2 regions of the Companilactobacillus halodurans genome follow, and region 2 is predicted to be linked to the other one. Evidence: predicted binding sites of a transcription regulator. Region 2 holds the regulator's gene; the other holds the start of a gene.
The links. The regulator LexA, encoded in region 2, represses DNA repair genes until DNA is damaged. The targets are predictions, from matches to a motif close to CNAACANNTGTTNG.
Positions count from the first base shown of each region.

Region 1: the regulator LexA is predicted to act here: its motif matches at 2,062-2,075, upstream of FHL05_RS01385 (Y-family DNA polymerase).

Region 1 covers NZ_VDFO01000003.1:65,972-70,503, forward strand. The annotation lists gene FHL05_RS01375 (NADP-dependent oxidoreductase) at 1-933, shown strand, start outside; gene FHL05_RS01380 (2-hydroxyacid dehydrogenase family protein) at 952-1,917, opposite strand; gene FHL05_RS01385 (Y-family DNA polymerase) at 2,130-3,653, shown strand; gene FHL05_RS01390 (hypothetical protein) at 3,653-4,072, shown strand; gene FHL05_RS01395 (Cof-type HAD-IIB family hydrolase) at 4,166-4,532, opposite strand, start outside.
Region 2 covers NZ_VDFO01000008.1:9,410-19,954, reverse strand. The annotation lists gene FHL05_RS02965 (histidine phosphatase family protein) at 4-621, opposite strand; gene serC (3-phosphoserine/phosphohydroxythreonine transaminase) at 948-2,033, shown strand; gene FHL05_RS02955 (3-phosphoglycerate dehydrogenase family protein) at 2,033-3,202, shown strand; gene lexA (transcriptional repressor LexA) at 3,256-3,879, opposite strand; gene FHL05_RS02945 (DUF896 domain-containing protein) at 3,974-4,216, shown strand; gene FHL05_RS02940 (YneF family protein) at 4,279-4,500, shown strand; gene purE (5-(carboxyamino)imidazole ribonucleotide mutase) at 4,794-5,276, shown strand; gene purK (5-(carboxyamino)imidazole ribonucleotide synthase) at 5,269-6,399, shown strand; gene purC (phosphoribosylaminoimidazolesuccinocarboxamide synthase) at 6,403-7,116, shown strand; gene purS (phosphoribosylformylglycinamidine synthase subunit PurS) at 7,130-7,378, shown strand; gene purQ (phosphoribosylformylglycinamidine synthase subunit PurQ) at 7,379-8,053, shown strand; gene purL (phosphoribosylformylglycinamidine synthase subunit PurL) at 8,053-10,263, shown strand; gene purF (amidophosphoribosyltransferase) at 10,248-10,545, shown strand, end outside.

The DNA of each region.
Region 1 (4,532 bases), on a different contig from region 2:
AAAATTGCTACTAATGAAGTTCTAGTTAAAGTCAAAGTTGCTGCTGTGAATCCACTTGAGAATTTAATTACTAGTGGAAGTGTCAAATTAATTCAAAACTACCAATTACCTGCAACTATGGGAAACGAACTTACTGGGATAATTGAAAAGGTTGGAGATAAAGTCCGTGATTTCAAAATTGGAGACAAAATCTATTCTCGTTTACCATTAAATAAAATTGGAGCCTTTGCTGAATATGTAGCAATAAATCAAGACGCAATCGCCTTATTACCGAAAAACCTTAATTTCTCTACAGGTGCTGCAGCTCCTTTAACTGGTCTGACAGCTTATCAAGGACTGCATGAGGAACTACATGCCAGTGCAGGAAAGACCATTTTTATTCCTGGAGGATCTGGTTCATTTGGACAAATGGCAGTTCCAATTGCTAAAGATATGGGCTTAAACGTTATTGTCAGTGGAAATAATCGCTCTCGTGAACAGGTTATGAATATTGGTGTTACTCAATTTTTAGACTACAAAACAGAAAATTATTGGGAGATTCTGCATGATGTCGATTATGTTATTGACACTCTAGGAGCAAAAGAAATCGATAAAGAATTATCTATTTTAAAAAATGGTGGCAGGCTGCTATCACTAAAAGCTGGTCCAAATAAGCAATTTGCAATTGACCATAACTTACCATGGTGGAAACAAATATTATTTGCAATTGCAGGATCAAAAATAGACAACAAGGCCAAAAAAGCCAATGTAAAATACCGATTTATCTTTGTTAGAAGTAATGGCCAACAGTTAAAGAAAATAACTCAAATAATTGAAAAAGAGAATATAATCCCAGCTATTGATCCTAAAGAGTTTCACCTTAATGACATTAACAAAGCTATTGACTATATGACTCACGAACATCCCAAGGGAAAAGTTCTAATCCATTTTTAGTAAATATTAGAAGCAATTTTATAGCCCGTTAACAATATATTTAATTTTATTACCTTCGTAAGCAGCAATGGTATTTTGAGCTACAATTTCTGCCATAGCATCACGAGCTTCAACCGTCGCATTACCCAAGTGAGGCGTCAAAATCACATTTTTCATTTGCTTCAATTCATCAGAAACCTCTGGCTCATGTTCATAAACATCTAAAGCTGCCCCAGCAATCGTCTTTTGCTTTAAAGCAGTCGTTAATGCAGCTTCATCAATAATTGGACCCCGAGCAGCATTGATTAGCACAGCGTTTGACTTCATTTCTGAAAATTCTTTTGCTCCTAAAAGATGCTTGGTACTGTCATTTAAGGGAATATGAATCGAAACGACATCAGACTTCTTTAGAAGTTCATCTCGACTGACGAATTTAGCTCCCAATTGCGTTTCCAAACTAATAGGCAAACGATGGCGTTGCGTATAAAGAATTGGCATATCAAAAGCATGCATTCTCTTGGCAACTGCTTGGCCGATTTGACCCAAACCAATAATACCCAATGTTTTGCCTTGCAATTCATGACCTAAGAAGAATAAAGGAGCCCAACCATTGAATCCAGTAGTTCTCATCAGATGGTCGCCTTCAGCGATTCGATGCATCAAGCCAATGATTAAGCCTGTGGTTGATTCAGCAGTCGATACTGTTGAGACTTTAGGCGTATTGGTAACTGGGATATTTAACTTCTTAGCGTAATTAACATCAACGTTGTTTGTTCCCGCTCCAAAATTAGCAACTAATTTAAGTTTAGGAGCAGCATCCAAAACTTCTTGATCAACTGTTGTTGAAAGTGGAGTAATTAAAAAATCACTGTCAGAAACATGTTGTTTTAATGTATCCTTATCAATTAATTTATCATCAGTATACATATCAATCGTTAAGTCAGTTGCCTTCAATAAGGAAACTGCTTTATCGGGAATTTTTCCCGCAATAAAAACCTTTGCCATAATTAAAACCTGCCTTATTTAAATAATTTATTTACTTATACTATGATAATTATGGTCCTTAAAGTGCATTCTAACAAGATTTTAAATTCAAAAAAAGTAGTACCTTAATTTCAATAAAGATGGTGAAAATGTTATAATTCTTTTAGAACATATGTTTGTAAATCATCAATGGATGCCCAGTGCATCCCTTTTTTGACGGGAGGATTATTCAGATGACAAATGAAAGGACCTACATGGCTATTGACTTGAAATCATTTTACGCATCAGTGGAATGCATTGCCCACGACCTTGATCCATTAAATGCTAATCTTGTCGTTGCCGATAATTCTCGAACTGACAAAACAATTTGTCTAGCAGTCTCTCCTGCTCTAAAAAAGTTTGGGGTTCCTGGTCGTCCACGACTTTTTCAAGTTGAACAAATCGTTTCTAAACTCAATCATAAAAGATTATTAGAAAATTCTCGTCATCATTTGACAAAATATTCCTCAATCAATCGTCAGCACTTATTAAATTCACCATCGCTAAAAATTGGCTATAAAACTGTCAAACCAAGAATGAATTTTTATATGCACAAAAGTACGGAAATTTACGGTATTTACCTGCGTTTCATTGAGGCAAAAAATATTCATGTCTATTCTATTGATGAAGTTTTAATGGATGTGACTGATTATTTAGCGACACATAACATAACTGCTCACACCCTAGCTAAAACGATTATCCAGCAAATTCAATCGGAAACTGGTATCACGGCCACAGCAGGTATCGGAACTAATCTCTACTTAGCTAAAGTAGCAATGGATATCGTTGCTAAGCATATTCCAGGTGATAGCGATGGCGTTAGAATCGCACAGATGAACGAATTGCAATATCGAAAACTTCTTTGGGCTCATCAACCATTAACTGATTTTTGGCGCATTGGTCGTGGCTATTCAAAGAGACTTGAGAATTTAGGATTACACACCATGGGTGACATTGCTCGGTGCTCGTTAGGCAGTTTATCAGATAAAAAGAACGAGGAAATCCTCTATCAAGAATTTGGTAAAAACGCCGAATTGATTATTGACCATGCTTGGGGACATGAGACGACGACTCTTGCTGATATTAAAAACTATCGCTCAGAAGATCACGGTCTCTATTCAAGTCAAGTTTTGATGAAGCCAACTTCTTATGCAGACGCTTTAAAAATTGTTCGTGGCATGAGTGATACTTTAGCTTTAGATTTGGTTCAAAAAAAATCTGTCATTAACCAAGTAGGTATTATCGTTAATTACGATATTACTAGTCTCCAAATAGACAATAGTTTTACTGGCCAGTTGGTAACTGACTACTATGGAAGAAAGGTTCCTAAACCAGCTCATACTAATATAAAATTGGATAGTCCAACTTCATCGTCTGCTGAATTGAGCAGCACCTTCAAAATGCTCTATGAAAGATGCACTGATTCTAAGATGCTGATAAGACGAATCACATTAACAGCAACCAATCTGATTGACGAGAAAAAAGCCAAACAAAAAACTACTTTCAAGCAAACGAATCTTTTTGAAGATACTAATGAGGAAATAATTCAAGATAAAACTGCTCAAACTAAGCGTCAACAAGATAGAAAAATTCAAGAAACTATTTTAAATTTACAAAGGAAATTCGGTAATCGCAACGTCATCGTCAAAGCATCTGATCTTGAAAAGGGTTCAACCACAATGGAACGTAACAATCAAATTGGAGGTCATCACGCCTAATGGATGAAAAGAAATTAATTGAACAAAAGATTTTTAACGATACCTCAGCTTATAACGATATTATGAATCTTCCTTATCAACCATCTAAACGCCATTTGCCAATGCCAGAATTAGACCGAGCTGCCCAATTTGCGCCTTTTGGAGCTTTGGAAGGATTCAAAGGATTGATTGAAAAGAAGACTCAAAGCTATCGCCGAAAAAAATATACAACTGCTGATGAAGAGGTTTTAATCAAACGTCAGCTTGAGTACTTAAGGAAAAATGACAAGACAGTCGATGTTAATTACTTTAATGAAGTTTCTGGTTATTATGAGCATCTAAAAGGCCATTTGAAATCAATTAATTATCCAAAAGGTATCGTTATGTTTGAAAAAACCAAAGTTATTATCGTCAATATTCGTTCCATGAAATTAATTTAAAAGGATGTCCAAAAAGTGGGCACCCTTTTTTACTAACAAAACTTTTTCATAAAAAAAGTCCAAACAAGTTTTTACCTGTTTAGACTATAATTTTTATTTCAGTAACTTTTCTAAAACGTTCAAAACACCTTCATCATTATTAGAATCAGTGAAATGATTAACCGCATCTTTAACTTTAGAAACAGCATTTTCCATGGCGTAACCATAAGGAGTCAATTGCAACATCCCTAGGTCATTTTCGTTATCGCCAAAGGTCATGATTTCATCGTCAGCAACATTGAATTTCTTCTGCAATTCTTTCAATCCCACAGCTTTATTGACTGTGTTATCACTGATCAATTCAGTATTATAACCTGAAGTTTGACTGGCAAGACCGACCGGCAAAGCCTTTCGTAGATTGTTCATCATACTATCAAAATCAACATGATTATTAAAAGTAACCCCAATACTAGTAATCTTA
Region 2 (10,545 bases):
TTTTCAATACAATTGATTATAGTATTCGAGGTAAAATTCGTTTGTCTTAGGTAAGACGGTGATTTTGGAAATACTGGTGTTGCGCGGTTCTGGTAAGGCCATCACATCTTTAGGCTGTAAAATATCTAAAGCTGCCGCCTTAACAGTAAAACCATGCGTAACACAAATTATTTTCTCATTAGGATATTTATTGGCCATTTCTTTAATGAATTCATCGACTCGTTTGATAACATCATCAAAAGTCTCACCATCGGTAGCATATTTAACATACATTGGTAAGACATCATTGAGATAGTCGTTATAAGCATCGGGATGGATTTTTCTAAGATCAGCATTTTTTTGACCATCCCATTGGCCGTAAGAAATCTCCACTAAGCGCTTATCGTAACTGACTGGCAGGTGAGCTGATTGGTTCAAAATAGCTGTCGTTTGCTTAGTTCTCTCTAATGGACTAGAAATTACACGGTCGGCAAAACTGATATCAAAGTTGTCGGCTAATTTTTGAGCTTGCTTTTGACCATTTTCATTAAGATAAGTGATTTCTGTGTTGATAGTTCCTTGTTTCATCTTCATCACGTTGGCTTTAGTCTGTCCGTGACGAATAAAATAAAATTCTGTCATTTTTATTCCTCTTAAGTTGTTTTTACAATGAATACATTAAGCAAATTATACAATATTTACTCCATTGATAGTTGACAATTAAAAATGAAATGTTAAAGTGTCTTTAAGTTAATTGGAGGTATTTTAATATGATAAAATTTAATATTAATAATTTAACAGTCTCCTCCAAGTCTACACGTTATACATGTAGGCTTATTAACTGACACAATAAACCTCATGTATGTAAGACAATTACATCTGTGAGGTTTCTAAAAATTAGAATTAATAATCCTCACAGAATATTGTCTGTGGGGATTTTTATTTTAATTTAAAAGGAGCTTTTGAATATGGAAGTATACAATTTTTCAGCAGGGCCAGCGACTTTGCCCAACTCAGTGATTCAACAAATTAAAGATGATTTGCCATCCTATAAAAATTCTGGAATGAGTGTTATGGAAATCTCTCATCGATCAGAATTGTTTGAAGAAATTATTCAACAAGCTCAACAAGATTTACGAGGTTTATTACAGATTCCTGATAATTATAGTGTGCTCTTTTTTCAGGGTGGCTGTACCTTGCAATTTAGTGCTGCACCATTAAATTTAGCAATAAAATATCATCGAATTGCTCTATTAGATAGTGGTCACTGGGCAATTAGAGCGATGGAAGAAGCTAAGAAAGTCAAAACTACGGTTGATATTTTAGCTTCTACAAAAAAGAACCATTATTCAAGATTGCCAACTTTGAGTGATTTTCCTCAAGATGAGTACGATTATCTACACATTACAACTAATAATACGATTGAAGGGACAGCTTATAAAAAAATTCCCCAAATAGGACAGACTCCTGTGGTAGCTGATATGTCATCTAATTTTCTTGGACAAAAATATCAAATTACGGATTTTGGATTAGTAATGGCAGGAGCTCAAAAAAACCTTGGAATAGCTGGTTTAACCGTTGTAATCGTCAAAAATGATTTATTTGCTCATGCTAAAAATTTGCCAAGTATGTTAGATTATCAACTTTTTTCTCAAAAAAATTCCATGTTCAATACGCCACCAGTTTTTGCAATTTATGTTGCTGGATTAGTTTTACGATGGTTGAAGCAACAAGGTGGAGTTTTGGAAATGCAAAAGCGTAATCAGAAAAAATCTAATTTGTTATACGATTTTTTGGATGAATCAAAACTTTTTACAGCACCTGTGAAAAAAGCAGACCGTTCTTTAACAAATGTTGTTTTTGTAACTGGTGATAAGTCAATCAATAGTCAATTGATAGCCCAAGCAAAAGATTATGGACTTTTAAATATTAAAGGTCATCGATTAGTCGGTGGAATGCGAGCCAGCTTGTACAATGCTATGCCTTATGCAGGAGTTGAAAAGTTGGTCAGCTTTTTAGGAAAATTTGAAAAAGATTATTGGGGGAAACACTAATGTATCAAGTTAAAACTTTTAATGCGATTGCCAAAAGTGGTTTAGAAATTTTTACAGATGATTTTCAAATCAATCAAACAGATAATCCTGATGCTTATTTGATTCGTTCGGTTAACTTATTGAATCAAAATTTGCCTCAGAACTTAAAAGCCATTGTTAGAGCTGGTGCTGGAGTTAACAATGTTCCTTTGAAACAAGCAACTAAAAAAGGAATAGCTGTTTTTAATACACCAGGCAGCAATGCAAATGCAGTTAAAGAATTGGTGATTTCCTTGATGATTGCTACCACTAGAAATCTTTTTTCAGCAAATGAATATTCAATAGCCCATGCTCAAGCGGATATTTCACAAAGAACCGAAAAAGATAAGACCAAATTCAACGGCAGTGAATTGGCTGCAAAAAAGTTAGCTGTGATTGGTCTGGGTCATGTTGGATCATTGGTGGCAAATGCAGCCATGCAATTAGGAATGAAGGTCATTGGTTTTGATCCTTATTTATCTACTAATGGAGCCTGGCGAATTGATAATAAAGTTAGGCGAGTCGATTCGATAAAAAAAGCTGTTCAAAATGCTGATTTTGTGACTGTTCACGTACCCAAAAATGATGCAACAATCGATTTAATTGGGACTAAAGAAATCGATGAAATGAAGGAAAATGTCATTTTATTTAATTATTCAAGATTAGGGATAATTAATAATAAAGCAGTTGTAAAAGCACTTCGTCATCAAAAAATCAGTCATTACTGTACTGATTTTGGAGAACCTTTGATTGCAGGAAATTCTTCGATTACAATCACGCCTCATATTGGAGGTTCAACAATTGAAGCTGAATCTAATGGTGCCACTCAAGGAGCAAAAACGGTAATGGATTATTTGGAATCAGGGGATACTAAACATTGCGTCAACTTGCCGAATCTTGAAGTTCCATTTGAAACAGAATTTAGAATTACGGTGATTCATCAAAATATTCCTAATATGGTTGGTCAGATCAGTACCCAAATCGCCAATAAAAAAATCAATATAGAGAATATGAGTAATGCAGCAAAAGGAGAAATTGCTTATACGATTGTTGATGTTGACAATTTAAAAACAAATGATATCGACGAATTGAAAAATGCTTTAGAGTCGGTTACAGAAGTTTATCGTGTTCGTATAATTAAGCATCAGTAAAAAATACGAAAAAAAAGATTGCTAACTTTTCAATCAGCAATCTTTTGATAGTTTTAAAAAATTTGTGAACGGTATAAGCCAACAACTTTGCCGAGAATTTCAACATTATCCAAAATGATTGGATCCATGGTATCATTTTCTGGTTGAAGGCGATAATGACCGTGTTCTTGATAAAATCTCTTACATGTTGCTTCGATGTCTTCAGTCATTGCAATAATGATTTCGCCGTTATTGGCAAAATTTTGCTCATGGACGATGACGTGATCGCCATCGTAAATTCCAGCATTGATCATACTTTCACCGTGAATCTCAAGCATGAACAATTCGCCAGAATCACGATTCAAGTCAGGTGGAATTGGGAAATAACCGTCAGGGTTTCTTTCAGCGGTAATTGGTTGACCAGCGGCAACAGCACCCAAGATAGGGATTTGTTTTGACTTGATTCCAATAGAGTTTAGACCGGCACCAGTTAACTCGATTGCTCGAGGCTTGGTAGGGTCACGTTGAATGAATCCTTTTTTTTCAAGACGAGATAGGTGACCATGAACCGTTGATGTTGAAGATAAATCTACGGCTTCGCAAATCTCTCTTACAGTTGGCGGATATCCATGTTCATCTAAATAATCATAAATGCATTGTAAAATTTTTGACTGTTTAGAGCCTTCAGCTTTTGACATTAGAACACCTCATTGTTAATATCTTAAATAGATTGTATCAAAATTTGAATACAAGTTCAAACAAGTGTTCGATGTAATGAGGAGAGACAAAGTTATGAACGAACAAGATGAGTTGTTAAAGAAGATTAACGAACTAGCTCACAAGGCTAAAGCTGGTACTATTACTAAAGAAGAAGAGGACCAACAAGCTCAATTGCGTAAGGAATACCTCAAGAATTTCCGTGCAAGTTTTAAGTCTCGATTAGAAATGTTGAGAGTTTATAATAAAGAGGGGGAAGAAGTTACTCCGGAAAAAGTTCGCGAAATTCAACGCAAAAAGGGATTACGTGACGATTAAGGCTTTCAATTAGGGAGTTTTTTTTGTAATATTAATAGATGTATGGAAAGGGTGAAACATAAATGGGAACAACTATAGTCGTTGGTATTTTAGCTCTATTGGTTGGTTTAGTTGGTGGTTTCTTCGCTGCCAGATGGTACATGAAGAAATACTTCCAAGATAACCCACCAATCAGTGCGGATATGATTAAGCAAATGATGGCTCAAATGGGACAAAAACCATCACAGAAGAAACTTAATCAATTGATGAGTACCATGAAGAATTCACAAAAGAAGAACAAGTAAGATATTATTTAGGATAATAGTTTTTGATTATTTTCTTAAATTGAAAAGGACTTAAAAATCGTATAACGATTTTTAAGTCCTTTTTTTTTTTGCATAAATCAGGAGAATATCTTTATATTAAATCATTAATTAATTCCGAACTTTAAACTGTATTATTTAAATTAAATTACAAATGAAACCGATAAGTACGAATAATTATTAAAAATAAAAGTATAAAATTCGTATTTACCGTTGAAACCTAACGCATATCTTGGTAAACTTTGAATACCAAAGCAAGAAAGGTGGAATTTTTAATGAGTGATGTCGCAATCGTAATGGGCTCGATTTCTGATTTAAAAGTTATGCAAAACACGATCGATGTCTTGGATGAGTTGGGTGTAAGTCACCAAACCAAAGTTATTTCAGCACATCGAATGCCTCAAGAAATGTTAGATTTTGCAAAAAAAGCTGTGGATGATTTCCAGGTAATTATTGCTGGTGCTGGTGGGGCAGCGCATTTGCCGGGGATGATTGCTTCTTCGACAGTCTTACCTGTAATTGGAGTTCCGGTTCCTTCTAAATATTTAAAAGGAATGGATTCATTATTATCAATTGTTCAAATGCCAGCTGGAGTTCCAGTAGCAACAGTTTCGATTGGTGAGGCAGGGGCGAAGAATGCCGCGATTCTTGCTACAAAAATTTGTGCTTTGAAAAATGAAGCTTATCAAAAATCCTTAGTTGATTATCAGCAACAAATGCACGATAAGTCACTGGAAAGTGGGAAAAATCTTGACTAAAAGCATATTGCCTAATTCCACGATTGGAATTATCGGTGGCGGTCAATTAGGTCAGATGATGGCTTTTGAAGCTAAAGCTATGGGTTATAAAGTTATTATTCTTGATCCTCAAGAGAATTGTTCCGCTGCCCAAGTTTCTGACGACCAGATTGTCGCCAATTATGACGATTTAGAAAAATTGATTGAACTAGCTAAGCGTTGCGATGTCTTGACATATGAGTTTGAAAACGTTGATGCTAAAGCAATTAATGAAGTTAAAAAATATACTCAAGTTCCTCAAGGTACCAAAGCTTTAAGCGTGACGCAAAACCGTGTTTCTGAGAAAGATTTTATTGAACAAAGCGGCTTTCAAACTGTTCCTCACGTCGTAATTAAAAATATCTTCGAATATCATCGAGGCATCGAAAAATTAACTGCTCCCGTAATCTTAAAGACCATTAGAGGCGGCTATGATGGGAAAGGTCAAATACTAATCGAAGATCCAGATGACGTTTGTTATGCCGATATTGAAGAATTGTTGATGCAAGGTCCATGCATGTTAGAGAAGAAGATCAATTTGAAAAAAGAAGTTTCAGTTGTAGTTTCTGCTAATAGTGATGGTCAAACTTCAATTTTTCCCATTATTGAAAATGTTCATCGTCACAATATTTTGCACCTCAGTACTTGCCCAGCTCAATTGAGCGAACAAGCCAGTCAACACATTTACCAAGTTGGCGAGACTTTGGCTAAGGAATTGGAACTAGTGGGTACGATGTGTATTGAATTTTTTGTTTCAGATGACGATGAAGTGTTTGTTAATGAAATTGCACCGCGACCACATAATTCCGGTCATTTAACGATTGAAGCTTGCAATATTTCACAATTCAATAGCCATATCAGAGGCGTCTGCAACTTACCAATGCCTGAGGTCGAACTATTTAAACCAGCTTTAATGGTTAATTTATTAGGACAGCACTTAGAAAATGCGAAAGCTGAATTGAATTTGCATCCGGAATGGAACTTCCATGATTATGGAAAAGATGCCATTAAAGAAAATCGTAAGATGGGACATATCACAGTTTTAAGCGACAATTTAACACAAGCAAAACAAGCTATCGAAAATAATCCAATTTGGAGAGTGTAAATTATGACTGATGAGAAGTTGCTCTATGAAGGAAAAGCCAAGAACGTCTACCAAGCAAAACAGGCTGATGAAGTTTTGATGGTTTATAAAGACCAAGCTACTGCTTTTAATGGTAAGAAAAAAGAACTTGAACCAGGCAAGGGCGTTTTGAACTGCAAAATATCAAGTTTAGTTTTTGATTATTTAATTAAAAATGGCATCAAAACTCATTTAGTAAGAAATGTTTCAGATCATGAACAATTGGTTAAAAAAACTGAAGTCTTTCCTCTGGAAGTCGTTTTAAGAAATATTACAGCTGGAAGTTTTGCTAAGAAATTCGATGTCGAAACTGGAACGCACTTAGAAGAACCTATCATCGAATTTTATTACAAGAGCGATGCTTTAGATGATCCCTTTATCAATGAATCACAGATTCACGCCTTGAAAATTGCTGACAAACAAGACATTCAATATATCAAAGAATTAACTTTAAAAATCAATCAGTTGTTGATTCCATTTTTTGCTCAAGGCAATTTTGATTTGGTCGATTTTAAATTAGAATTTGGCAAAATTGGTTCAGAAATTATTTTAGTCGATGAATTTTCACCTGACAATTGTCGTCTTTGGGATAAACAAAGTCACGATTCAATGGACAAAGATGTTTTCAGAAAGCATGAAGCAGATTTAGTAACAACTTATCAAAAAGTTTTGGATCGCTTAGTATCGCAAGAAAATTAATTAGGAGAAGAAGATGAAATTAGTTAAAGTTTACGTTACCTTGAAAGAATCTGTTTTGGACGCGCAAGGAGAGGCAATTAAGTCTGCCATTCAAACTATGGGTTACAACCAAATCTCTGATGTCCATATGGGTAAATATTTTGAATTGAAATTTGAAAATGATTACGCAAATTTGGAAAAAGATGTTGATTTGATTTGTGATGATTTACTCGCCAATCCTAACGTGGAAACTTATCGTTATGAGATTTTGGAGGGAGAATAAATGAAGTTTGCGGTCATTAATTTTCCCGGTTCTAATTGCGATATGGATTTATATTATGCCATTCGCGACGGAATCAAAGAAGAAGTTGAATTAGTTGATTACAGAAAGACTAGCCTAGAAGGCTTTGATGGTGTTTTGATTCCAGGTGGCTTTTCTTATGGCGACTATTTAAGAAGCGGTGCAATTGCAGTTCATGCACCAATCGTGAAAGAAATTATTCGTTTTGCAAATGAAGGAAAAGTTGTTTTCGGAGTTTGCAATGGTTTTCAAATTTTAACTGAATTAGGACTTCTTCCTGGGGCTTTGATTAAAAACGAACAAGGACGTTTTATCTGTGAAACAGTCGCTTTGAAAGTTATCAATGATCAGACGCCATTTACGAATCTTTATCAAGCTGGTAAGAAAATCAGAATTCCCGTAGCTCATGGTGAAGGTCGTTATTATTGCGATGAAGCTACTTTAAAAGAATTGAAAGAAAATAATCAAATTGCCTTTCAATATGGCGACAATGTTAATGGCTCCGTCGACCAAATTGCTGGGGTTTTGAATAAGCAAAAGAATGTTTTAGGAATGATGCCTCACCCAGAACGAGCAATCGAAAAAATTCTTGGTTCTGACGATGGCTTAAAACTTTTCCAATCGATTATCAATTATCAAGTAAAGGTGAATAATTAATGGCTGAACCTACTCCAAAACAAATCAAAGACCAAAAATTATATCAACAATGGGGCTTAACAGACTCTGAATATGACTTAATCAGTGAAAAAATCCTTCAAAGATTACCCAATTACACTGAAACTGGTCTCTACTCAGTTATGTGGAGTGAACACTGTTCTTATAAGAACTCGAAAAAGGTTTTACGAAAAATGCCTAATAAGAGCAGCCGCGTTCTAGCAGGTCCTGGTGAGGATGCTGGGATTCTTGATATTGGCGATAACCAAGCGGTCGTTTTCAAGGCTGAAAGTCACAATCACCCATCAGCTGTTGAACCTTATCAAGGTGCAGCGACAGGTGTTGGTGGAATTATCAGAGATATTTTCTCAATGGGCGCTCAACCAATTGCACTTTTGAATAGTTTGAAATTTGGACCAATGAATAATGGTCATACGAAGCACTTGGTCAATGAAGTAGTTGCTGGAATCGGTGGTTACGGAAATTGTATTGGTTTGCCAACAGTGGGTGGCGAAATCTCTTTTGAAGATTGCTATGAACAAAATCCACTTGTTAACGCCATGTGCGTGGGTTTATTGAACAATGTCGATTTCAAACCAGGAACTGCTAGCGGCGATAATAATTTAATCATCTATGTTGGAGCAAAGACTGGACGTGATGGAATTCATGGTGCAACTTTTGCTTCTGACGAATTTACAGATACCAAGAATAAGCAACGTTCTGCCGTTCAAGTTGGTAATCCTTTTATTGAAAAATTATTGATGGATGCCTGTGTCGAAATTATTGCGAAACATCCAAACTGGGTCTTAGGAATTCAAGACATGGGAGCAGCTGGATTAGTTTCTTCAACTGCTGAAATGGCTTCAAAAGCTGGCAGCGGTCTAGTTTTGAATTTAGACAAAGTGCCACAACGTGAAACTGAAATGACGGCTTATGAAATGATGCTTTCAGAATCACAAGAAAGAATGGTCTTGTGCGTTAAGCCAGAATTTGGCGATGAGGTTATTCGTTTCTTTAAAAATTATGAATTAGATGCCGTTATTATTGGTCGAGTAACTAGTGATAAGCAGTATAAGATTTATCATCAAAATATTTTGGTCACTGATATTCCAGTCGATAGTTTGACAGAAGACGTTCCTGAATATGATCGAGCAGAAAAACAACCGGCAAGAATTGATCAAGATAAAGATTATCATTTCATTCCTGAAGTTAATTCACTGGAAGAAACTTGGAACAAGATGTTGCGACGTCCAAATATCGCCAGTAAAAAACACTTCTATCAAACTTATGACTCACAAGTTAAGGCTAATACCTTGATAAGGCCTGGCGGCGACAGTGGCGTCGTTCGAATTCGTGGAACAAAAAAAGCTATTGCGATGACTAACGATAGCAATTCCAAATATGTTTACCTCGATCCATACGTTGGTGGCCAAATCGCCGTAATGGAAGCTGCCCGAAATATTGTTGCCACTGGAGCATTGCCAATCGGAATAACCGATTGCTTGAATTATGGAAATCCCGAAAATCCTGAAGTCTTTTGGGAACTGGACCAAAGCGTTCAAGGAATCGCTAGTGCCTGTGAAGCAATTGATACACCAGTAATTTCAGGTAATGTGTCACTCTATAACGAATACAACGATGTGGCAATTTATCCTAGTCCGATGGTTGGAATGGTCGGCCTATTGACAGATATCGACGATTTAATGACGAGTGATTTCAAATCTGCCGGCGACTTAATTTATCTTTTTGGTAAGACAGAAGATGATTTCAATGGTTCAGAGATTCAAATGGAACAATTGGGTGAACTAAAAGGTGGACTTAGAGATCTTGATTTGAACCGAGAACGACTTCACCAAGACTTAATTAGACGCGCAATCAGTCAAAAATTGGTCAAGAGCGTTCATGATGTTTCGGAAGGTGGATTAGCGATTGCTCTTTCAGAATCTGCTTTTGACAATCATTTGGGCTTTGAAATCTCAACTGGCTTAACATCAGCCCAACTGTTCTCAGAATCACAATCTCGCTTCTTAGTTTCAGTAGCTCCAGAAGACCAATTTAAATTTGAAAAATTAATTCAACAAAATTTTGAATGTTTAGGAAAAGTTACTAACGAACCAATTTTTAACGTTAAAACTGCTAATGAAGCTGTCATGATTGATGGCAAAAAGGCAGCAACTAATTGGAAAGAGGCGATTGCGTGCTCAATGAAGTAAAGAGTTTAAATGAAGAATGTGGGGTTTTTGGCGTCTGGGGCGCTGAAAATGCGAATTACCTAACTTATTTAGGTTTGCACAGTTTGCAACATCGTGGTCAAGAAGGGGCCGGAATCGTTGCTAACGATGGTAAAAAATTGCGAACTTATCGTAATTTAGGATTGTTGACACAAGTTTTTTCTAAGCCTGAATATTTGAATAGTTTAGTGGGGAATTCTGCTATTGGCCACGTTCGTTATTCAACAGCAGGTGAAAACAAGATTGAAAATGTGCAACCTCTAC